3 regions of the Priestia sp. JSM ZJ58 genome follow, and region 1 is predicted to be linked to each of the others. Evidence: riboswitches for the same ligand, from Rfam matches in the RefSeq annotation. Region 1 holds a riboswitch; each other region holds the start of a gene.
What was found. Region 1 has a riboswitch for thiamine pyrophosphate ahead of ACH6EI_RS20030 (acetylornithine deacetylase). Riboswitches for the same ligand answer to the same signal wherever they lie in the genome.
Positions count from the first base shown of each region.

Region 2: linked by a shared signal. The riboswitch ahead of ACH6EI_RS25180 (thiamine phosphate synthase) and the one ahead of ACH6EI_RS20030 (acetylornithine deacetylase) in region 1 are both predicted to bind thiamine pyrophosphate.
Region 3: linked by a shared signal. The riboswitch ahead of thiC (phosphomethylpyrimidine synthase ThiC) and the one ahead of ACH6EI_RS20030 (acetylornithine deacetylase) in region 1 are both predicted to bind thiamine pyrophosphate.

Region 1 covers NZ_JBISEM010000001.1:3,873,723-3,881,824, reverse strand. Annotated here, with positions in the region: gene ACH6EI_RS20055 (DUF6612 family protein) at 1-523, shown strand, start outside; gene murQ (N-acetylmuramic acid 6-phosphate etherase) at 680-1,585, shown strand; gene ACH6EI_RS20045 (MurR/RpiR family transcriptional regulator) at 1,598-2,452, shown strand; gene ACH6EI_RS20040 (PTS transporter subunit EIIC) at 2,544-3,905, shown strand; gene ACH6EI_RS20035 (MupG family TIM beta-alpha barrel fold protein) at 3,902-4,912, shown strand; TPP riboswitch at 5,136-5,238, shown strand; gene ACH6EI_RS20030 (acetylornithine deacetylase) at 5,354-6,631, shown strand; gene tenA (thiaminase II) at 6,637-7,308, shown strand; gene ACH6EI_RS20020 (ABC transporter ATP-binding protein) at 7,301-8,065, shown strand; gene ACH6EI_RS20015 (ABC transporter permease) at 8,062-8,102, shown strand, end outside.
Region 2 covers NZ_JBISEM010000005.1:58,653-66,754, reverse strand. Annotated here, with positions in the region: gene ACH6EI_RS25205 (amino acid ABC transporter permease) at 1-569, opposite strand, end outside; gene ACH6EI_RS25200 (amino acid ABC transporter substrate-binding protein) at 553-1,374, opposite strand; gene ACH6EI_RS25195 (fluoride efflux transporter FluC) at 1,716-2,114, shown strand; gene crcB (fluoride efflux transporter CrcB) at 2,115-2,501, shown strand; gene ACH6EI_RS25185 (hypothetical protein) at 2,553-2,768, shown strand; TPP riboswitch at 2,927-3,028, shown strand; gene ACH6EI_RS25180 (thiamine phosphate synthase) at 3,150-3,773, shown strand; gene thiO (glycine oxidase ThiO) at 3,757-4,884, shown strand; gene thiS (sulfur carrier protein ThiS) at 4,881-5,084, shown strand; gene ACH6EI_RS25165 (thiazole synthase) at 5,090-5,857, shown strand; gene ACH6EI_RS25160 (thiazole biosynthesis adenylyltransferase ThiF) at 5,854-6,873, shown strand; gene thiD (bifunctional hydroxymethylpyrimidine kinase/phosphomethylpyrimidine kinase) at 6,896-7,705, shown strand; gene gpmA (2,3-diphosphoglycerate-dependent phosphoglycerate mutase) at 7,736-8,102, opposite strand, start outside.
Region 3 covers NZ_JBISEM010000010.1:11,756-19,857, reverse strand. Annotated here, with positions in the region: gene ACH6EI_RS26940 (undecaprenyl-diphosphate phosphatase) at 1-798, opposite strand, end outside; gene ACH6EI_RS26935 (hypothetical protein) at 1,257-1,547, shown strand; TPP riboswitch at 1,629-1,743, shown strand; gene thiC (phosphomethylpyrimidine synthase ThiC) at 1,856-3,625, shown strand; gene ACH6EI_RS26925 (VanZ family protein) at 3,793-4,248, opposite strand; gene ACH6EI_RS26920 (Ger(x)C family spore germination protein) at 4,447-5,559, opposite strand; gene ACH6EI_RS26915 (GerAB/ArcD/ProY family transporter) at 5,549-6,640, opposite strand; gene ACH6EI_RS26910 (spore germination protein) at 6,633-8,102, opposite strand, start outside.

The sequences.
Region 1 (8,102 bases):
TTATCAAAATACAGATCAATTTGTTGCTAAACATCCGAATCAGCAAGATAAGAAACAGGTAAAAGAAAAAGGGGAGTTCCAAAAGAGTTCGTTTGTAGAGTTTTTTGAAACGAATTTTAAAGGGGCTTTATCATCATTGAGCTCAAATATAACCGATGAGCAGTTAAACGAAGTAAGCAGCGCTTTTCTAAAAGCTCTTTCATCTACAAAATATACCATTAAAGATGCAGCGTATAGTGCTGAAGATGGTGCGTACGTCGTACAAGTCGAAATTCAAGGATTTAACGATGCAAGTGTATTAGCGGAAGTCATGACACCACTTGCAGAAAAATATCAGGCGGGTGAGCTGAGTAACGAGCAGTTAGTAAACGAACTTATTGACGGAGTAGCAAAACGCTATCGTGAGCCAGTTGAATTACTTCCGGCAAAAACAGTCCCTGTACACGTCGTAAGAAATGGTGAAAAAGATTACGAAGTTTTAATGCAAGATGAGTATCTGTTAACATTTGCTCAACAATCATAAATAGACATAAAAAAGGATTTCAGCTATATGCCTGAAATCTTTTTTTATGTTGTTTTAAAATATAATTTTAAAAAATAAAATAAATAATTGAAATTATATTTTAAACGAATTATAATAACCATAACTTCACTACATGATGAAAAAGGAGCCGAAAAGATGAATGAACAGCTTACGTTATTAACAACAGAGTCTCAAAACGAGCAGACCATGAAGATAGATACGGCTAGTACAAAAGAAATTTTAAACGTAATGAATAAAGAAGATCAAAAAGTGGCGCTGGCTGTGCAAGAGGTACTTCCAGACGTAGAGGTAGCAGTTGAGTTTGTAAGCGAATCGTTTCAAAAGGAAGGGCGGCTTATTTATGTCGGAGCAGGAACAAGCGGACGGCTGGGAGTATTGGATGCTGTTGAATGCCCGCCTACTTTCAGTACCAATCCCAATCAGGTACAGGGACTGATGGCTGGAGGAGAAAAAGCATTTGTGAAAGCAGTTGAAGGTGCAGAAGATAAAGAAGAATTGGGAGCAGCAGATTTACAAAAAATACATTTAAATGAACGAGACACAGTCATTGGAATTGCTGCAAGCGGACGTACGCCTTATGTGATTGGTGCATTGAAATATGCAAAATCTGTAAAAGCTAAAACAGTGGCGCTGTCTTGCAATGGTAATTCACTTATTGGAAAAGAAGCAGATCATAGCATCGAGGTAGTAGTAGGTCCAGAAGTGCTAACAGGTTCCACAAGGTTAAAAGCAGCAAGCGCTCATAAAATGATTCTCAACATGATTTCTACCGCGGCTATGATCAAAGTAGGAAAAGCGTATGAAAACTTAATGATAGATGTTCATGTGAGTAATGAAAAGCTTAAGGAACGAGCGATAGGTATTATTTGTAAAATTACAGGTGTTTCTTATGAGCAAGCAAGTCAAACGCTTGAAGAAGCAAATAATGAGGTAAAAACAGCAGTGGTTATGATCAAAACAAATGAAAATTACGATACCGCAAAGACGTTACTGAATAATGCGGGGGGTTATGTGAGAAAAGCGATTGAACATTACGTATAAAGGAGAGAAACGATGTCAACAGGCGGATTAACAATGATTAAAAACACGGTGGCTAAGCTTCCGGATTCGGAGAGGAAAATTGCTGAATATATTTTAAACAACCCGCATACTGTGGTAAACAGTACGGCTGGGGAACTAGGAAGACTAGCGAATGCGAGCAGTGCCGCTGTTATTCGTTTGTGTAAATCTATCGGGGTTAGCGGCTTTCAAGAATTAAAGGTAAGAGTAGCAGGTGATTTAGCTAAAGATACAGAACAAGGATACCGCGATATTGAAACAAACGAAACGATTCAATCTATTGTCAAAAAAACAGCAAGCAACAGCATTCAAAGTCTAAGTGATACGGCTGAGCTTGTGAATTATAAAGAAGTAGAGCGAGCTGTTTTGGCGCTGATTGGAGCAAAAAACATTCATTTTTTCGGAATTGGTGCTTCACATATTATTGCTATAGATGCGCAGCAAAAATTTCTTCGAATTAATAAAAATGCGACGGCTTTTGCGGATAGCCATTTAGCAGCTACACTCATCGCAAATGCAAGTAAAGACGATGTAGTTGTGGGTATTTCTTTTTCAGGAGAGACTCCTGAAGTAAGCAACGTCTTATCTTTAGCTAAAAATCGCGGAGTAAAGACGATTAGCTTAACTAAGTACGGACAGTCTACCGTTTCGTCTTTAGCAGATATTTGTTTGTATACGTCTTATTCTCAAGAAGCGCCGTTTCGAAGCGCAGCAACATCGTCTCGTTTAGCCCAGCTTTATGTGATTGATGTTTTATTTTTAAGTATTGCAGCGCAGCAGTACGACCAGACGATTGAGTATATTGACAAAACAAGAGATGCCATTCAGTTTTTGAAAGATAAGAAATAAAAAAAAGAAAACGATTACAAAAAAGGGGATTTTGTGGTCTGTTTCCTCAGTGGCGTATCCATCTAAGAGGAAAATACAAAGGGGGATTAACATGTCTTTAGATAATCATCAATTAGCAAAGGCTGTTTTGGAGATGCTTGGGGGAGCATCCAATATTGAAGCGTATACGCATTGTATGACGCGGCTGCGTGTGACTATAAAAGATGATTCAATTGTTAAAAAGGCAGATATACGAAAACTTGAAGGCGTGCTCGGATTAGTGGAAGAAGAAACGCTGCAAATCATTATTGGGCCGGGCAAAGTGAACAAAGTAACAGAAGAATTTGGAAAGTTAATTGATGAATCCGGCGGTATTAACTTAGAAGATCGTGCAGCACAGCGGAAATCGGAGCTGAAAGAAAAAAATGCAACTCCGTTTAAGCTGTTGCTTCGCCGAATTGCAAGTATTTTTATTCCGTTGATACCTGCTCTTGTAGCATCTGGACTTATTACCGGAGTGACAAAAGCAGCTGTGCAGGCGAAGTGGCTTCCGGCAGATTCACAGATTGCTATTCTTTTAACCGTTATCGGAAGCGGTTTATTTGCCTATCTGGGTATTTTAGTAGGTATTAATGCAGCAAAAGAATTTGGTGGTTCGCCAGCTCTAGGAGGCTTAGCAGGCATTTTAGTCATTAATCCTGCCGTAGCTGATATTAAACTTTTTAGTGAAGCACTTTTGCCGGGGCGTGGGGGCTTAATAGGAGTGCTGCTTGCAGCAATCTTTATGGCCGTGTTAGAAAAACGAGTACGTAAATTTGTCCCACAGTCACTGGATATTATTATTACACCAACCGTTACGGTGTTAATTACAGGAATTATTACGTATGTGGTATTCATGCCAATCGGCGGCTTCATTTCAGATGGAATCACAAAAGGTCTTTTAGGAGTTTTAGAGGTTGGAGGAGTTGTAGCAGGCTTTGTTTTAGGGGCAACGTTTTTGCCGCTCGTTATTACAGGACTGCATCAAGGTCTTACTCCGGTCCATTTAGAGCTTATTAATTCGATTGGAGATGATCCGCTTCTTCCTATACTAGCAATGGGCGGAGCCGGTCAGGTTGGTGCAGCTTTTGCTATTTATATCAAAACAAAGAAAAAACGCTTAAAGCGAGCAATTGGAGGCGCACTTCCTTCAGGGCTGCTGGGAATCGGAGAGCCGCTTATTTTTGGAGTCACACTTCCTTTAGGGCGTCCATTTTTAACCGCTTGTCTTGGAGCTGGAATCGGCGGAGCGTTTCAGGCGCACTTCCATATTGCAACTGTAGCAGTGGGAGTATCGGGTTTGCCGCTTACGTTTTTAGTTCATGCGCATCAAATTCTTCTTTATTTACTTGGATTAGTTATTGCTTACGCAGCAGGCTTTATTTGTACCTATTTCTTTGGATTTAACGATGAAATGGCGAGGGAGTTTGAATGATTGGCATTTCGTTTTATTTGAACGATAGAGATGCCAAACAAAGATTAGTAGAAGCGAGTGAATGCGGCGTTACACGCGCATTCACTTCACTTCACATTCCAGAGGAAAAAGGAGATTTGGCTGAACGGGCAAAAGAATTGCTTCATGTGGCTAGAGATTGTGGAATAAGCGTGTATGCAGATGTATCTAAGCATACACCGGTTCATTTAGGTATCGAAAGCCTTATGACTCTATCTTCACTTGGCGTATCTGGTATTAGACTAGACGATGGCTTTAGCGTAGAAGAAACGATTTTACTTGCGGATGAGTTTTATATTGCCCTTAATGCAAGTACAGTGTCAAAACTAGAAATAGAAGCGCTGTTATCTGCAGGCCTTCATCATCATCAGCTGCTTGCTTGGCATAATTTTTATCCGCGGCCTGAAACAGGGCTTGAAGAAACGTTTTTTCAACAGCAGACAGATTTATTCAATGAACTTCGTGTTCCAGTGTGTGCTTATATTCCTGGAGAAGGCGAAAAAAGAGGTCCTATTTATCAAGGTCTTCCTACTAGAGAAAAAGACCGTAATAAATGTCCTTTTACCTCTGCAGTAGATTTATACGGATGCGGAGTAACGGAGGTTTATATTGGAGATCCATACGCCAGTTCAAGTTTATTAAAACGTTTAGTTCAATATCAAGAAAACCGCATTATTCCGCTACGCATTCGTTCACCTCATATACAGGGAACGTACAGCGTGCGTCCGGATATATCAAGAGACGTTCTGCGTTTGGTGGATACACGATCTGTAGAACCAGTGCCGCCATATCATACAGTCGAGCGCGGAATCGGAGCAATTACAATGGACAATGATGGCTACGGACGTTACAGAGGAGAGGTTCAAATAGCTAAAAGGAATTTGCCTGCAAATGCTAATGTGAATGTGATTGGGTATGTAATAGAAGAAGATCATGAGCTGCTTTCATTAGTGAGACCTGGGCAAAAGCTTGAGCTTATTACTGTCTGAATGAAAAAAACGGTATATTTTTAAAGAAGCCAATAGCTAACTAGTAATGTCACAAAAACAAAGAGCACACACTGCATGAAAAAGGTGTGTGCTTTTTCTTTTACTACTAAAAAGGAAACTATTTTCATTACCATATCATGAACCTTTCTATTGAATAAAACGCTTTACTATGATAAAACTATTACAGGTAAACATATGATAATAGATTAATTTCATAGAGATACAACACCACTAGGGGTGCTTTCGAAGCTGAGAGAGACGATAAGTCTTAACCCTTATAACCTGAACTAGGTAATACTAGCGTAGGAAAGAGGTATTGTAATGGATGTTTTGTATGGGATTTCCTTACGAACTCGTTATAATAATTTTGTGTACATAAACAAAAACACTTCTTTCCTGCGAAAGAAGTGTTTTTTTTATGCGTAAAGGAAGGTGTCATACATGAAAGAAACAATTGATTTGCTTGTCAAACAGGTAGAGGAGCGCAAAGGAGAGTTAATCCAGTTATTAACAACGCTTGTTTCGTATAAAACGCCAGCGCCTCCTGCACGAAATTCTCATGAAGCGCAGCTGTACGTAGCGGATTTTCTTAAAAACTGCGGTTTTTCCATTGATATGTGGGACTTATATTCTAACGACCCTATCGTAGTGGGAACGTTAAAAGGACAAAAATCGGCTGACTATCAAAGCTTGATTATTAACGGCCATATGGATGTTGCTGAGGTACAAGAAAATGAAAATTGGGAAACCAATCCGTTTGAAGCTGTTGTGAAAGACAATATGATAATTGGACGCGGAGTTGCTGATATGAAAGGCGGTTTGGCGGGAGCATTATTTGCTGTGCAGCTTTTAACAGAAGCAGGAATCGAGCTGCCAGGAGACTTGATTTTTGAATCCGTTGTAGGAGAAGAAGTAGGAGAGGCAGGTACGCTGCAATGCTGTCAGAAAGGGTATACAGCTGATTTTGCGCTTGTAGTCGATACAAGTGATTTACATATTCAAGGTCAAGGCGGAGTGATCACGGGATGGATTACGATAAAAAGCAGTAAAACCTATCATGACGGTACACGCCGAAGTATGATTCATGCTGGAGGAGGGCTGTTAGCCGCAAGCGCTATTGAAAAGATGGCAAAAGTGATCGGAGGGCTACAAGAATTGGAGCGTCACTGGGCTGTTACAAAGAGCTATCCAGGATTTTTGCCAGGGACAAATACGATTAATCCAGCAGTAATCGAAGGCGGAAGACATGCTGCTTTTATTGCAGATGAATGCAGGCTGTGGATCACCGTTCACTATTATCCTAATGAATCGTACGACCAAGTATCAAAAGAAGTGGAAGAATATATTATAGCTATTGCAAAAGCAGATCCATGGTTAAAAGATAATCTGCCAACCTTTGAATGGGGAGGCACATCAATGATTGAAGACAGAGGAGAAATCTTTCCGTCATTAGAAATTGATGAAAATCATGCAGGAGTGCAGCTGCTTGCAAATACTCATGAACAAATGGAAGGGAAAAAGCCTCCAATTGATGTGTCAACTAGCGTAACAGACGGGGGATGGCTAGCTGATGCGGGAATTCCCGCCGCTATTTACGGTCCGGGAAATTTAGCAAATGCACATGCTGTGAACGAACAATTAGATATTAATCAGCTTGTTCAATATACAAAAGTGATAGTGCAGTTCATTTATACGTGGCTGCATACGCATAAGGAGTGATCATCATGAAATTTAGTGAACGATTATACGAAAAGCTGCAGCCTATTTGGCGTCAAAATCATAATCATCCCTTCGTACAGGGGATGGGAGATGGAACGCTTGAAAAGGAGAAGTTTCGCTTCTACATGATTCAAGATTACCTTTACCTAATTGATTATGCCAAATTATTTGCGATTGGAGCCATGAAAGCTACCGATCTTCAAACGATGGGGAAATTTGCAGCTCTTTTAGATTCTACATTAAACGAAGAAATGAGTCTGCACCGTGAGTATGCCAAGAAATTTGAAATCAGCGAAAAAGAATTAGAAAAAGCGCAGCCATCTCCTACAACGCTTGCATACACGCACTATATGCTGCACGTTGGTCAAAGTGGAACATTAGCTGAATTAGTAGCCGCTCTTTTGCCTTGTATGTGGAGCTACTGGGAAATAGGAAAAGAACTTAGTGAAAAGCCTGGAGCTAACAATGAGTTTTACCGTGAGTGGATTGAAATGTACAGCTCAGAAGAATTTGGAGAACTGGCGACATGGTGTATCAATTTATTTGACTCACTTACTGAAGATAAATCAGAAGTGGAATTAGAAAAGCTTGAAGAAATTTTCTTGAATACGACGCGTTTTGAGTATATGTTCTGGGATATGGCTTATAACGAAGCGATGTGGCCAATTCATGAATAGGTCTGTGTTATCTTTTCAAAACGTCAGTTTTACGTACAAGAACGGTGATCAAGCGATTTTAAAATCATTAAACTTAGACGTGAAAGAAGGCGAGTTTGTCAGTATCGTTGGAGCGAGCGGCTCTGGGAAAAGTACGTTGTTTCGTCTCATTACAGGTCTTGAACAGCAGAGTGAAGGCGATATCGTGATTAACGGAAAGTCTTATGAAAAGCGACTAGGAAAAGTAGGCTATATGCCGCAGCAAGATTTGCTGCTTCCGTGGCGTACGATTCTAGACAATGCAGCACTGCCTCTTGAGCTTCACAATGTATCAAAAGCAAGTGCTCATAAGCAAGTGTCTCAGCTGCTTGAAGAGTTTGGCCTAAAAGGGTATGAAAACCGTTTTCCAAGTGATTTATCCGGAGGGATGAAGCAGCGCGTTTCTTTTCTTCGGACGGTATTAAGCGGTTCTAACGTACTGCTTTTAGATGAGCCTTTTAGTGCACTTGATGCAATCACACGTTTATCGATGCAGGAATGGCTGCTTGACCAATGGCAAAAGCGTAAGCATAGCATCTTATTTATCACTCATGACGTCAATGAAGCGCTTTTTTTATCAGATCGCATTTTTATCTTTTCAGACAAGCCAGTAAGTTGTCTTGAAGAAATTCAAGTGCCGCTTAGCAGACCTCGAACGCAAAAAGATCTGAATCAACAGCGAGTGCTTGATGTGAAAGATTATTTAATTGAACAGCTAAGATCGAAGGTGAACACATGAAAAAGTACGGGGCTTCAGTGATTTTAGTAGTCATTTT
Region 2 (8,102 bases), on a different contig from region 1:
TGAGCTTTACGGAACATCTCAGAAACAAGAATAAGCGATGCAAGTGACGTATCTTTAATAAGGCTAATAAAAGAGTTAGATAATGGCGGAATCGATACACGTGCTGCTTGCGGTAAAATAATCCGTCTTAACGCTTGGGAATAGGTCATACCAAGTGAGTAGCCAGCTTCCCACTGTCCTTTAGGAATAGATTGAATCGCTGCTCGGATAATTTCAGATGCATACGCACCTACACTTAATGAAAATCCAATAATAGCAGAGATAAATGGGTCAATTGTTATATCTAAATTGGGTAAGCCGTAGAAAATAATAAATAATTGCACAAGCAGCGGTGTACCTCGAATAATCGATACATAGATGCGCGCAATTATATTTAAAACTTTTATAGATGATAAACGAGCCAAGGCTGTTAAGACAGCTAAAATGATACCGAGTACAAACGTGATTAATGTTAGTGGAATAGAATATTGAATAGCTCCCTTTAGCATTGGTAAGAGAGATGATTGAGCGATTGAAATCAATTGATTCAATCGCTCTCCATCAGGAAAAATATTATTTAGGAGAAACATCTTCGCCAAACCATTTCTTAGAAATTTTTGCGTATGTTCCGTCTTTTTTCATATCTTTCAATGCTTTGTTTACTTCATCCACTAACTTACCGCTGTCTTTTCTAAACATAAAGCCGCTTGCAGCACCATCGGATTTTTCATCCGCGATTTTGATAGGTGCGTTAGGGTGCTTTTTCTTATAGTCAAGGAACGATAATTTATCGTTGATTGTAGCATCAACACGGTTTGCGCTCATTAGTTCTACTGCTTGAGCAAAACCTTCAGCACTCGTAATGTTTGCACCATAAGATTGAGCCATGTCTTTGTAGTTACTTGTTAATGACTGTGCTGATTTTTTTCCTTTTAAATCTTTAAATGATTTGATATCTTTTTCGTCTTTACGAACAATTAATACGGCGCCTGACTGGATGTATGGGTCAGAGAAATCGTATTTCTTTTGACGATCTTCACGAATACCCACTTCATTAGCAATCATGTCAAAGCGTTTAGCATCTAATCCGGCAAACATGCCATCCCACTGTGTTTCTTTGAACTCAGCTTTTACGCCAAGACGTTTAGCTACTTCTTGAGCCAATTCTACATCAAACCCAGTTAGCTTTTGTTTGTCATCATGAAAAGTGAACGGAGGGTATGTACCTTCAGTTCCAATTGTTAATACGCCATCTTTTTTCACTTTATTATATAAATCCTCTTGTGAAGATTTATTGTCTCCATTGTTTGCTTCATTTTTTGAGCTAGAACCGCATGCGGCAAGCACAACTGTGAAAGCTAATAGTAGCGACAAAAGTGCAGCAAATTTCTTCATTTTCTAAACCCCCTAGTATTCTGATAGGAAATGATACTCTGTGATACTAAACAAGAACACAGCAAAAGTCAACAAAAAAAACTTATACGATTAATGTGACTTAAAATAAGGGAAATATACCTTCTATACACGGTTTGTCATAAGGATACAGAAAGATTTTAAAATTTGGATTAAGTGGATTTTTAAGGGATATTTGAGGAGTAAAAAGGAAGTTTCATGCGACGATTTTCTCTTTCATTTTTTCATGACTTTTGGTGCAATAAACATATAGTTAAATGTTAAGGTAGAAATAAATTCCTTATGGTACACTTAAAGAAGAATTTATGAAACGGAGCGATATGATGAAAGCCATAAACTTAATCTCAATTGCCTTTGGTGCTATCGCTGGTACATATGCGCGTTATTTGCTAAATCTTTCCTTATTATATACGGGCTATCCAATAGGAACGGTAATTGAAAACCTATTAGGAAGCTTCATACTAGGCCTATTAACAGGATTTTTTGCGTGGAAAAAGCCAAAAGAATGGATAAAGCTTGGACTAGGAGTTGGCGTGTGCGGCGGTTTTACAACGTATTCAACCTTTGCAGGAGACGTCATTTCTCTCACTCAGCACCATTTATTTTGGGGAGCCATTTATGTCATTGTCTCTTTAGTAGGTGGAATCCTTCTTGCTTTAGCAGGCTATCTATGCGGTGAAGCGGCAGGGAAAAATTTAGTGAAAGTACATGAGGTGAAGTAAATGAGCATAGTGAGCTTGGCACTTGGCGGGGCAGCTGGAGGAATATGCCGTTATCTTTTGGGTTTAAAAGTTACAAAAACAGTTTCAAACCCTCCTTTTCCAGTCTCAATGCTGTTTGTAAACTTGCTCGGTGCGTTTGGGCTTGGTCTTTTTTACGGTAGTTATTATGGAAAGGTTCCGAGTCATGCTTATGATGATTCAATATTTTTAATGATTGGCATTGGGTTTTTTGGTGCCTTTACCACTTTTTCAACGTTTAGTGTGGAAACCGTACAGTTAATTCGGGAAAAATCTTATCGGAAAATGTTGGCGTACGTGGGGATTTCAGCATTTGGAACAGTTGGTTTATTTACAGTCGGTTTACTGGCAGGAACGTTTTTATTATAAGTAAAGAGAACGTTTCTAGTAGGGAAAAACAAAAAGACGGAGAAGTAGAGAATGGATAGAAAAGCAGAAGTTTGGAAATACATTTTGTTGATTGTAGCTGTTGCAGGTCAGATCATTGGTTTTTTATTTTTATTTATAAATGTTGTGGCGGCATTTATTTTTTACGGTTTTTATATTCTAACTTTTATTATGTTACTCCTGCTGTTTATATGGGATCGGAAAAAGGAAAAAGACAAAGAAGAATTTGACGACTATACCGATTACTAACTATATAAAAAGCAGAATGATTCGGTGCGCCGGGCCTCTTAGTAAAGAAGCTTAAAAGATACATCTATAAAAGGAAGAGAGCCGTAAGAGCATAAAGAGATATTGTATTTACATCTAGTTGTGTTATAATTTTAAGTGCAAAAACAAAATCAATAAATAGCAATCACTAGGGGAGCTTTTTGAAGCTGAGACGGATGTATTTCGGACCCTTTGAACCTGATCTGGTTTGGACCAGCGTAGGGAAGTGGCGATCATGTTTACATAACGATGCATGCTAACCACTCTACGTTGTAGAGTGGTTTTTTGTATGTAATAAAGCCCTCTGCACAAGATGAAGTGATTGAAATTTCTCTTTATTCTGAATGGAAAGGTTTCGATCATGTGGATATTCCTAAATTTCATGTCATTACAACAGATAAGCAGCCAATCGAAGAGCTTCAAAAAATTTTAACGGCTATCGCGCCTTTTGCGGGCGCCATTCATATTAGAGAAAAAAAGAAAACGGCAAAGCAGATTCAATGTTTACTAGAAAGCCTACCATTTTGTCGCTCTAAAATTATTGTGAATGACCGAGTTGATGTAGCGCATGCTTTAAAAGCAAAAGGTGTACAGCTTGCCTATCATAGTTTAGACGTTTCGTTTGTTATAGACGCATTTCCTTCTCTTATTGTTGGAAAGTCAGTTCACTCTGTGGAAGAGGCTTTAGAAGCTGAAAAAGATGGTGCTCACTACATTTTATACGGACATATTTATTCAACACATTCAAAAAAAGAATTAAAAAGTCGAGGGATAGCGGCACTAAAAGAAGTAGTAGACGCTGTGCAGATACCGGTTATTGCCATTGGAGGAATTACACCTGTAAATGCCAAAGAGGTACTTCAAACAGGAGCACACGGTATAGCCGTGATGTCTGGTGTCATGCTTGCGCAAGATCCCCTGAAAGCGATTAAACAATATTCTCATATATGGACATCTGGAGGTGGAGAAAATGAAGCAGCATTATGATGTACTGTTAATCGGAGGAGGTATAATCAGCTCTTCTATCGCTTATCATTTGTCAAAACAAGGAGCGTCAGTAGCTATTCTTGAACGCAATCAAGTTGGTTGTGAAGCTTCAAGTGCAGCCGCTGGTATTTTAGGTGCTCAAGCTGAAATTGATGAAGAAGGTCCTCTTTTAGACCTTGCTATTAAGAGCAGAAGCATGTTTCCTGAACTGGTGAAGGAACTAAAAGAAAAAACGGCTATCGACGTAGAGCTCATTCAAAAAGGCTTATTAAAAGTCGCTGTAACAGAAGAAGATGCACACGTATTAAAGAAAAAAGCCGCTCAGCACCACCGGTGGGACAAAGATGTAAGATGGATCGATGTAAAAGAAGCGCGTTTGTTAGAACCCGGGCTCTCTCCAGACATATACGGAGCCATTACAATACCGGGAGACGGCCAGCTAGCTCCGGCTAAGTTAACACAAGCTCTTGCTCATGGAGCCTTGTATCACGGAGCAGATGTATTCGAATACTGTGACGTTCACTCTCTGATTATGGAAAATGAAACAGTAAAAGGGGTACAGACGTCCAAAGGCTCTTTTTATGGAGAAAAAGTAGTGATTGCAGCAGGCTCATGGGCTAAACGCTTTATTTCTTCTGAACATTTAGGCGAGGTGTTTCCTGTAAAAGGAGAGTGTATTGCTCTGCAAAGTTATAAGCCCCTGCTTTCTAAAACGATTTTTTTAGATGAAGGTTTTTACTTAGTCCCTAAGACTGGTGGAAGAATCGTAATCGGGGCAACTAAGCTGCAGCATGATTTTACTAAGACCGTTTCTGCACAAGGTATTCAATTTTTGCTGAATAAAGCTTCTGCGCTTCTGCCGGCCATTAAAGAAGCCACATTTGAAAAAGCATGGGCTGGTCTTCGTCCACAAACAAATGATGGCTGGCCTTATTTAGGAGAGCACCCTGAAATAGCGAATCTGCACATGGCTTTTGGCCACTACCGAAACGGTATTTTATTAAGCGCTGCAACTGGAAAAATTATGGCTGATGCTTTGTTAGGGAAAAAGCCAAATCATTCATTCTTTACATCATTTCAGCTAACGAGAGCAATGGAGGGAGTTCATTGAATCTAATTATTAACGGTAAGACCGTCACTGTCGGAGATGAAATTGAAACGGTCGAGCACTTGCTGCAGGCTCAGAGTCTGCATGAGCGAGTTGTAATTGTTGAATTAAACAAGAATATTTTGCAAAAAGAAGAACATAGCGATGCATGCTTAAAAGATGGAGATACATTAGAAGTTGTTTCATTTGTTGGAGGAGGATGAAGAGTATGTTAAAAATTGGACAATATACATTTAATTCACGTTTATTATTAGGAACAGGGAAATTTCCGGACTTTACGACTCAGCGTCAAGCGGTAGAAGAGTCGGAAACAGAAATTTTAACATTTGCTGTTAGACGAATGGATATTTTTGATCAAAATCAGCCTAATTTATTAGAAGCACTTGATGTGAAGCGTTTCACTCTTTTGCCTAACACTGCTGGAGCAAAAAATGCAGAAGAGGCCGTACGTATTGCTAAATTAGCAAAGGCTTCTGGACTTTGTGACATGGTGAAAGTAGAAGTAATTGGATGTGATAAGACGCTGCTTCCTGATCCAGTTGAAACATTAAAAGCTAGTGAAGAACTGTTAAAAGAGGGCTTTACCGTTTTACCTTACACATCAGATGATGTTTTACTTGCGCGTCGTTTAGAGGAGTTAGGCGTACATGCCATTATGCCAGGAGCGTCGCCTATCGGTTCAGGTCAAGGTATTATTAATCCGTTGAACATGCGTTTTATCATTGAACAATCAACCGTTCCAGTAATTGTAGATGCAGGTATTGGAACGGCTTCAGACGCAGCTCAAGCTATGGAGCTAGGAGCAGATGGTGTGTTATTAAATACAGCTGTTTCAGGAGCAAAAGATCCTGTGAAAATGGCTCGTGCTATGAAGCTAGCGATTGAGGCAGGAAGAGCAGCATTTGAAGCAGGACGTATTGAAAAGAAACAATATGCAACGGCAAGCAGTCCAACAGAAGGGATGAGTATCGGTTGATTAATCGTTATTCCCGCCAAGAATTGTTTCAACCTATTGGAAAAGGCGGACAGCAGCAAATTCAAGAAAAGCATGTTCTGATTGTAGGAGCAGGTGCTCTTGGAACAGGGAACGCCGAGGCCCTTGCACGAGCGGGAGTAAAGAAAATAACGCTCATTGACCGCGATTATGTAGAGTGGAGTAACCTTCAGCGTCAGCAATTGTATAGTGAAAAAGATGCTGATAAAAGAATCCCAAAAGCAGTTGCCGCTAAAAAAAGGCTTCACGATATTAATCATGATGTAAAAGTAGAAGCCCACGTAGCGGACGGTACCCCTCAAGTTTTAGAACAGCTTGTTGAGGGGGTAGATGTTATGATTGATGCAACCGATAATTTTGACACACGCCTTGTAATGAATGATTTATCACAAAAATATGATATTCCTTGGATTTACGGAGCATGTGTAGGAAGTTACGGAATTAGTTATACTATCATACCAAGTGAAACACCGTGTTTATCCTGTTTGCTTGAATCTGTACCGCTTGGAGGGTTAACATGTGATACAGTGGGGATTATTAGTCCTGCTGTACAAATGGTAGTCGCTCATCAAGTAACAGAGGTGTTAAAAATATTAGTTGGAGACTGGAATGCGCTCAGGAGGGAACTTGTTTCGTTTGACGTATGGAAAAATGAGTATACGAGCATCAATGTGAACGTATTTCGCAAATCTGCTTGCCGCTCATGCGGCAGTGAACAAACGTATCCCTTTTTACAATATGAAAATCAAACGAAAACAGCTGTGCTATGCGGAAGAAACACGGTACAAATCCGTCCGGGCAAATCAGCCAAGCAGCCGCTGCAGTCTTTAGGTGAACGATTAAAAGAAAAAGGATATAAAATTGAACAAAATCCGTATCTGCTTTCTTTTTATGTAGATGATTACCGTTTAGTGATGTTTCAAGACGGGCGCGTCTTTGTCCATGGAACAAACGATATAGTAGAAGCAAAGTCACTTTATCATCGGTATATTGGGTAAGAAAGAGATGGAGGTTTCAAGCATGACAGTACCAAAAGCATTAACCATTGCTGGATCAGACAGCGGTGGAGGAGCAGGCATTCAAGCAGATTTAAAAACATTTCAAGAGCGTGACGTTTTTGGCATGTCTGTTATTACAGCTGTGACTGCACAAAATACAGTTGGCGTTCAAGGAGTTTATCCTTTAGAAGTAGAAGCAGTTGAAACGCAGTTAGATTCAATTGCGACTGACTTATTTCCTAATGCAGTGAAGACAGGTATGTTGTTCAGTGCTGATATTATTTACGCAGTGGCTCGTAAAATCAAACAGCACGGACTGCAAAATGTTGTAGTTGATCCCGTTATGATTGCAAAAGGCGGTCAATCTCTTCTTCAAAGAGAAGCTATACAGGCTCTAAAAGAATTATTGCCCCTTTGTGAAGTCATTACGCCGAACATACCGGAGGCGGAAGTCATCACGGGGAAAGAAATTCACACGATTGAAGACAGAAAAGAAGCGGCAAAACAGATGCATGAGCTAGGTGTAAAGCACGTGGTAATTAAAGGCGGACATGACCAATCTCATCAGGATATGATTGATCTAGTGTATGATGGTCATACGTATGTTGAAATCAAGCATGAAAAGATGAATACAAAGCATACACACGGGACGGGATGCACGTTTGCTGCTTGCGTCACGGCTGAACTAGCGAAAGGCAAAAGCGTAGTTGAAGCAGTTCAAACCGCTTCGGATTTTGTTCACTATGCGATTAAGCATACGCTTGAACTTGGTTCGGGACACGGTCCTACTAATCATTGGGCGTATAGAAAATACTTTCGTTCAAATATATAAAAAAACGTGCCTACAATCTAGGCACGTTTTTTATGAAGAAGGAATATGTGTCGGAATTTCTCCATCGATGCCTAAATAATAATGTCTAATGGGCTTTAAATTATCATCAAGCTCATACACAAGCGGTACGCTTGTGGGAATATTCAAGTTCGCAATGCCATCAGGTGAAATGTTATCCAAATACTGCATCAGAGCTCTAATCGTATTACCGTGAGCGGAAATAATAACCTTTTTGCCAGCTTTAATAGAAGGAGCAATAGTTTTGTTCCAATATTCTAGAACCCGCTTTTCTGTATCGGCTAAGTTTTCCGTTACAGGAAATTGTCCCTTGGCTAATTCCTTATACTTAGGGTTGGAAGCTTCATAGCGAATATCTGTTGTCTCTAAAGCAGGAGGG
Region 3 (8,102 bases), on a different contig from region 1:
CGCTAAGACAATTCGATAAATGGCAAACGGAACTAATTTAATGCGGTTGATTAATTTTAAGAAAAAGCGAATCGATATAAGCGCAAAAATAAAGGCGCTGATAAAACCAGCAATAAAAAACGGTAGTGCATCTGATGTGAAATACTGCCAGTTTTTAACCAATGAAAGTCCACTTGCTCCTGCCATAATTGGCACTGCCATAATAAATGTAAAATCTGCGGCTGCCTTATGGCTCATTCCAAGAAGAACCCCTCCTGAAATCGTTGAGCCTGAACGAGAAAAACCTGGCCAAAGAGCAATACATTGAAACAGTCCTATACCTAGTGCTTGTCCATAAGACATTTGGTCCACCGTCTCTACACGCGGACGTTTAGGTCCAAACAAATCTGCTAGAATCATTAATACAGCTCCGACCACTAAGCCAATTAGCACCGTATTTAAAGAAAACAAATGTTCATCAATGTAATCATCAAACAAAAGTCCTAACACTCCTGCGGGTAACAAACCAACAATTACCTGCATTAAATTTAAGCGATTTGTCGGTCCAATTGCAGCAGCTGGTTTTTTTCCCAATCCTAATAAATTAATAAAACGATCTTTAAAAATAACAACTACTGCTAAGATCGACCCTAGCTGAATAACAATCTTAAATGTATTAGCTACTGGAGATGAAAATAATTCTTTTGAATTTAACCACAGGTCATCCACAATAATCATATGCCCAGTTGACGAAACAGGAGCAAACTCTGTTAAACCTTCTACAATCCCTAAAATGATTGCTACAATAATTTCCCACATAAAGCTATGTACCTTGCCTTTCTTTCAAATTAATAAGCTTATCGCTTCGTTTTACATGCTCAACTATTTTCCTATTTTGACACTTGCTTTTTTATCATAATTGTTAAAACTATGAAATACAATGTGTATTTGCAAAAAGATAAGAATCTTTAATAATTTGTAATAAAAAGCTTACATGCTACAACCAAAAAACACGATATCAGCTTTTATTTATTTTAAAAAGCAGTCACTATGTTCAGTATAAATTCTGGTTCCTTAGCTAAAAATGAATCATCTAGACTATTTTTCTTTAGTGTGAAAAAATGACTAAATCATTATGTTTTTTCCATCCCCCTTTACTGTCATCTATCATTTTAATCCAATAGGGCTGAATTATACGACATATCCCCTAAGTAATTTGAAACTTTTTTCTCTCTTTTCTCGTATATAGTAGTATCTTTTTTAGGAGGCTTTTTACTATGAATGGAAATGTACGTACAATGAAATGGGTCACTGCTGGGTATGAAGCCTTGCTGGGAATTCCTTTAATTGGCGCGGGGATTGTTATGGGCTTTAGCTATACTCCTCTTTTTATTGGATTTATTCTTCATGCTATCACACTCATTTTAGCTAATAGACGAGGGTTATCTGCTTATGGAAACATACTAGGGCTTGTTACCTCACTGGTTGCTTGGATTCCATTTTTGGGATTTATCATGCATATTATTACAGCTATTGTGATTGCAATCGATGCTGCTAGACAACGCTAATTGTCTAGCTTTTTTTATTTAAGGGTTGATTTTTTACCGAATGATGGTAAACTTAAGCCGTAAATTGAATAATTTGAATGTTATTTCTACTAGGGGTGTCTGATAGCTCAGACTGAGAGAAGAGTGCAATAAAACTCTTTAACCCTTTGAACCTGATTTGGGTTATACCAGCGGAGGGAAGTAGTCTTGAGAAGAATAGTATAGTTTTATTCTTTTTTTGCCTATTCCATCGGGTTCTGTCTATCACAGAACCCGATTTTTTATGGTTCGGTATAGCTACACTTTATGCGAAACCGGAGGAATATGTAATGTCAAAACAAAATGTATCAGTTTCTATGAAAAAGCCTTTTCCAAACAGTCACAAAGTATATGTCCAAGGATCCAGACAAGACCTTAAAGTACCTATGCGTGAAATTCATCAGTCTCCTACTACAGGGTCTTTTGGTGAAGAAGAAAATAGTCCCGTACGTGTATACGACACGAGCGGTGTTTATACAGATCCCTCTTATGAAATTAATTTACAAAAAGGATTACCGGCTCTGCGCGAAAAGTGGATTGCAGAACGAAACGATGTAGAAACATATCAAGGCCGTACGGTTCAGCCACAGGATAACGGTTATTATGACGGTGATCCAAGAGATCAGTACGAGCGCTTTATCACTAAACGTTTACCTTTGCGCGCGAAAAAAAATCAAAATGTAACGCAAATGCACTATGCGAAAAAAGGAGTCATCACGCCCGAAATGGAATTTATCGCTATTCGTGAACAGATGAATCCTGAAATTGTGCGTGAAGAAGTAGCAAGAGGACGTGCGATTATCCCTAATAATATCAATCACCCTGAGAGCGAACCGATGATTATCGGCCGCAAATTCCATGTGAAAATTAATGCTAATATCGGAAATTCAGCTATTCGTTCAGCTATTGAAGATGAAGTAGAAAAAATGACATGGGCAACGCGTTGGGGAGCCGATACAATTATGGATCTATCAACAGGAAAGGATATCCACACAACACGCGAATGGATTATCCGCAACTCGCCTGTTCCTGTAGGGACCGTTCCTATTTACCAAGCGCTTGAAAAAGTAAAAGGCGTAGCAGAAGATCTAACGTGGGAAGCATACCGCGATACATTAATTGAACAAGCAGAACAAGGTGTTGATTACTTTACTATTCACGCAGGTGTTCTTTTACGTTATATTCCTCTGACAGCGAAACGTACGACAGGTATTGTTTCACGCGGAGGATCCATCTTGGCGCAGTGGTGTTTAGCTCATCATGAAGAGAACTTTTTATATACTCGCTTTGAAGAAATCTGTGAAATCTGTAAAGCATACGATATTGCTATTTCGCTTGGCGATGGGCTACGTCCTGGTTCCATTGCAGATGCTAATGATGAGGCACAGTTCGGTGAATTAGAAACGCTTGGTGAATTAACTAAAATTGCTTGGAAACACGATGTTCAAGTTATGATTGAAGGTCCTGGACATGTTCCAATGCATCTCATCAAAGAAAACGTAGATAAACAAATGGAAATATGCCAGGAAGCTCCCTTCTATACTCTTGGACCGCTTACAACCGACATCGCTCCAGGCTATGACCATATTACATCAGGTATTGGTGCTGCAATGATTGGCTGGTTTGGGACAGCTATGCTTTGCTACGTAACGCCAAAAGAACATTTAGGACTCCCGAATAAAGAAGACGTTCGCGAAGGCGTTATCACCTATAAAATTGCTGCGCATGCTGCTGACCTAGCAAAAGGCCATCCAGGAGCACAAAAACGCGATAATGCTCTGTCTAAAGCAAGATTTGAATTTAGATGGAATGATCAATTTAACCTGTCACTAGATCCAGAGCGCGCAAAAGAATATCACGATGAAACACTTCCCGCTGAAGGTGCTAAAACAGCCCATTTCTGTTCAATGTGTGGACCTAAATTCTGTTCGATGCGTATTTCTCAAGATATTCGTAACATGGCTCAAGAAAATGAAAAAGATGTAAACGAAGTAAGAAAAGAAGGAATGAAAGAAAAAGCTAAAGAGTTTGTTAACAGTGGTTCAAATATCTATCAATAATGAAGTAGAACAGCTAAAAAAACAAATTAAGCAGCTTGAAGGAAAGTTATTATTTGTTCAGCAAAATTGTCAGCATATTATCGTTGAATCCTCACATTCTTCCGTAAGACGCTGCATTAAGTGTTTCTATCAACAAGATGCAAAAAGGACTTCGTAAAGAAGTCCTTTCATCTTTTTTTGAAACGTGCTTTCAGCACGTTCTTGATCCAATATAGTATTTTAATAATAACCCAGCCTATAAATGTACCTAGCGTATTCAAAAAGATATCATCAATATCAAATACTCGTTCCGTTAGCTTGTACTGTAAAATTTCAATCAGAAAACTGATTAAGAAACCAGTCGTAAAGACTTGAATAAAACCGTCAAACCACTTCATAAACAACGGAATAAACATTCCAAGCGGCGCAAACATTACGATATTTCCCAGTATATTTGTCAGAGTGAGCATTATATTACCGCTATCCCACATCAGACGGATCGTACTAAATAAATCCAAGTTCATTGCTTTTCCGTAAACATGTTCGTTTTCCCGTATGAGCGTAGCATAAATGACCACTGCCCCGTACGCAATAAATAGAATGAACATGACTTTTTTAACAATTGACCTGATGCTTACATTCACTTCAACATCACCTTCTTTGACTCCCCAAACCATTTATTATTATCTATATGTATATGTCCACTGCTTTCATTCGTAGTGAATGGATTTACATGCTTTTTTTATCCTATCACATCAATAAATAAATACAATTCCCTTTTTGTTATTTTGTAAACTAAAATTTTTTCAATTAAAAAAGCCACGCTTTTCGCATGACTTTTGTTAATTAATAACTCCACGATGGATAATTTCCACTTGTACTTTCGGATTAATCGAGATGTTTTTATAGTCTTGTCTCCATTTAAGCCTTTTCCATATACTCGGATGATAAGCAGCTACTTCTCTTCCTATTTCAAGAAAATCACAGTTAGCTTTTTGCAGCTTTTCAACTACTTTTTCAGCTTTCTTTTGTAGAATCTTTTCAATTTCTTTCTGTACGTTTTTTGTTAATGCAGGAGATGACATTTCATTTTTAGTAAATTCATTAATACTTACTTTTATATTTAGCGGTATGATTACTTTTGCTCCGTGCACCGCATCAGGTTTAACGTGCATTTTTGCTTTAGCATCTGACACATCATACGATACTACATACTGTTGATCATGTATGGTAATTTTGTGACTCATAATCATATATTTGTCTTTTTGATTTCCTAATAAAAGAAGCGCCTTAGATTCATCGGAATTTAATGTAATACCTGAAAATTTATCTTCATTAAACAAAGCTGTACCGATTACATCAACGGTCTTATTTTCAGTATTTAATTTCATATAAGGAAGAGCTAGCCCTTTTCCTTCATCAAACAACACGGTACAAAGTGACTGAAGAGTTTCAATTGGCACTAAGGAATTGACTTCAGCCGTATGGACAACTCCGTCTAAATATTCTCCAATTAGCTCTTCTCCTACTTGCTGTAATTCAACTATGGTACTCGGCTTTCCTTCTACAATGACATACTTAGCTGTCAAAGGACTTTCTGATGTGCGATATAAAACGTCGGATAATTCTAATACACCCTCCTTAGCTAATTGATTTTCAAATAAAACAATTCTTTTTTTAGCAGACATAACAATTCCAGAAACCTGCTGGTTAATTTTTGTACGATCGTCTCGAGGTGAATCCCCTGCTACATGATAAGTTTTATTTACTAAAGTCCCTTCTTTAGACGTATATGAGCGGATAGCAATAGTAGAAAGCACCTTATTTCCTTTCTTTTTTTCATAAGCTACCGTAGACAAAAACATCGTATCTTTTAACATTTTTTGATCCCAGCATCCTGTTAGAAAACTTAAAATTAAACATATGCTCAATACCTTGATAAGTTTATACTTCATTTTTTACTGTTCCTTTTCTTATCCATGATAGAATTAACAAACAAATAGGAATACAGAAAATGAATACGTAAATTAAGTAGTTAGTTGCCTGTGACAAAGCTGCCACAAGATTATCCGTTCTTGAAAAATAAATGGAAAGACCTGTTACAAATATCAATACAATTGGAACAAATGGACGGTGAGTTTTCTTTTTGAAGATTTCCTGCATGCCTACACTTGAAATATATACATATATAATAAGGGACGTAATAACAGAAATGATCCAAAAAGTAATAAAAACCAAATCGATTCGTTCGATAACTGAGTTTTGCGTCGCCTTCAAAATATATAAAACCGGTTCTGGTACAATTAAAATTTCATCTGGGCTAAAAAACATATAACAAGCAATGATAATATACACATATAAAATCGTAACGATACAATTACTAAGCATGACCATTTTTAAAGTCGTCGTAGACTTTGCTTTTACAAACGGTGCTAAAATTAAAATAGCTTCAAAACCTAACATTGAGATACTTCCTTCTTTTGACGCCAGCAAAATATTTTGAATACCGCTGTGCCCAATCGGAAATAGATACCGGACATCGGCCTCTTTATAAGCATTTGACACCAGTAAGACTAAAATGATTAAAAATACAGATACAATTGTAAAAAAACGCCCTATGTTTCGAACATTCTCTTTTGCAAAATATAGGGCAATAACAACTAATAAAAGGACCAAAACATATGCTGGGGTTAAGTGGTACAGCCAGCGCTTTAACACGTTTACATATAAAACCGTAATGACACTTGAGACAATAATGTAATAAAACACGTATCCTATATTCAAAAAATTACCTAACCACTTACCAAGCAGCTTGCTAGTCATCTGATACAGCGTTAAACCTGGCAAACGATGCGTTAATCCCCAGTGGAACAATGTAATGACTTGAATTATACACCCGCTAATTAACATGGAAATCCAGCCGTCCGTATGCGCCGTCTTAAATAAGTTATAAGGTAACCCTAAAACACCAATACCAATTTGAGTTTGCAAAATGATAAAGAACAGCTGGCTGGCTGAAATACTATTTTTATTCATTTGAATCCCAATTCCTTATCGCTTTTTGACGTTTACGTTTTTGAGGCTTAGCATTAGCAGGCCTTTCATTCAAATAGAGCTGATGCATCCTTATAAAAACATCCTTTAAGCCAGAAAATTTAAATGGCGCAAAAGGGATTAAGTAAGGCATCGTAATAGACTCTAAAATAACTAAATGCATAACAATAAGAACTAGTACAAAAACAATACCCAAATAGCCAAAAGCGGCTGCTCCAATCATCATAGGAAAACTTAAAATCCGCAGCGTGGTACTCATTTCGTTTGACGGCACAACAAAGGAAGAAACGGCTGTTAGAGCAATAACAATAATCATCATATTTGAAACTAAACTCGCCTCAACAATGGCCGTGCCGATAACTAATCCCCCAACGACTCCAATTGTTTGAGCAATTGATGAAGGTAGCCTGAGCGACGCCTCTTTTAGTAACTCTAATATTAAAACCATAATAAACGCTTCTACTATCGGAGGAAACGGAACGTTCTCAAGAGAGCCTTTTACGGTAAAAACTAAGTCTAGAGGAATTAACTCGTAATGAAAAGAAATCGTTGCTATATAAATTGCAGGTAAACTCATCGCAACAAAAAAACTAAATACGCGTAAAAGCCGGAAAAATGAGCCATAAAGTGCACGCGTATTATAATCTTCGGGTGATTGATAAAAAGTAAAAAAGTTAACAGGGGCAATCAATGCAGAACTATTACCATTTGTTAAAACTGCCATTCTTCCTTCTAACAAGTTACCCATTACTCGATCCGGCCTTTCTGTATTCAGCAGCTGAGGAAATGGTGACAGAGGTGAATCTTCTAGAGCCTCTTCAATGACACTCCCACTATCCACTCCATCCACTTCAATTTGTTTGATACGATCAATAATCATATTACAAATTTCTATGTTCGCTATATTTTTCAGATATAAAACTGCTACTCGAGTGCGTGAAATACTGCCTACTTCGATGTAGCGTACAATAAGGCTTCCATCTAAAAATTTTTGACGCATCATGTTTAGATTTTTGTCCAAACTCTCAACAAAACTTTCCTGTGAACCTCTAACCACTTTTTCGTTCAGTGCTTGATTAACTTCTCTTGTAGCCGTTTTGGTAGAGTCAATTGCATAAACAAACGAATCATTCTCAATTAGTAGAATAGACGCACCTCGGCTCATTAAACTAATCATTTCATCCAAATCTTTTGTAGGAGTAATCGAAGCGGCCTGTATGACTTCTTTTATCTCTCCTTCTTTTTCTATTAATAAAGGTTTGATAACATGATCGTTTAGCTTCATTGAATCCATAAGAGGGACAAAATAGACTAAAAGTGCACTCTCGTGATTAAATTTCAGCTGTCTTTTCCCTATATCGTTTGAATAATCTAACCGTTCTTCAAGTTCTTTTACAATTTCTTCTATGTTTTTACCAGGTTCAATTTCTGCTTTTTCTTCTGC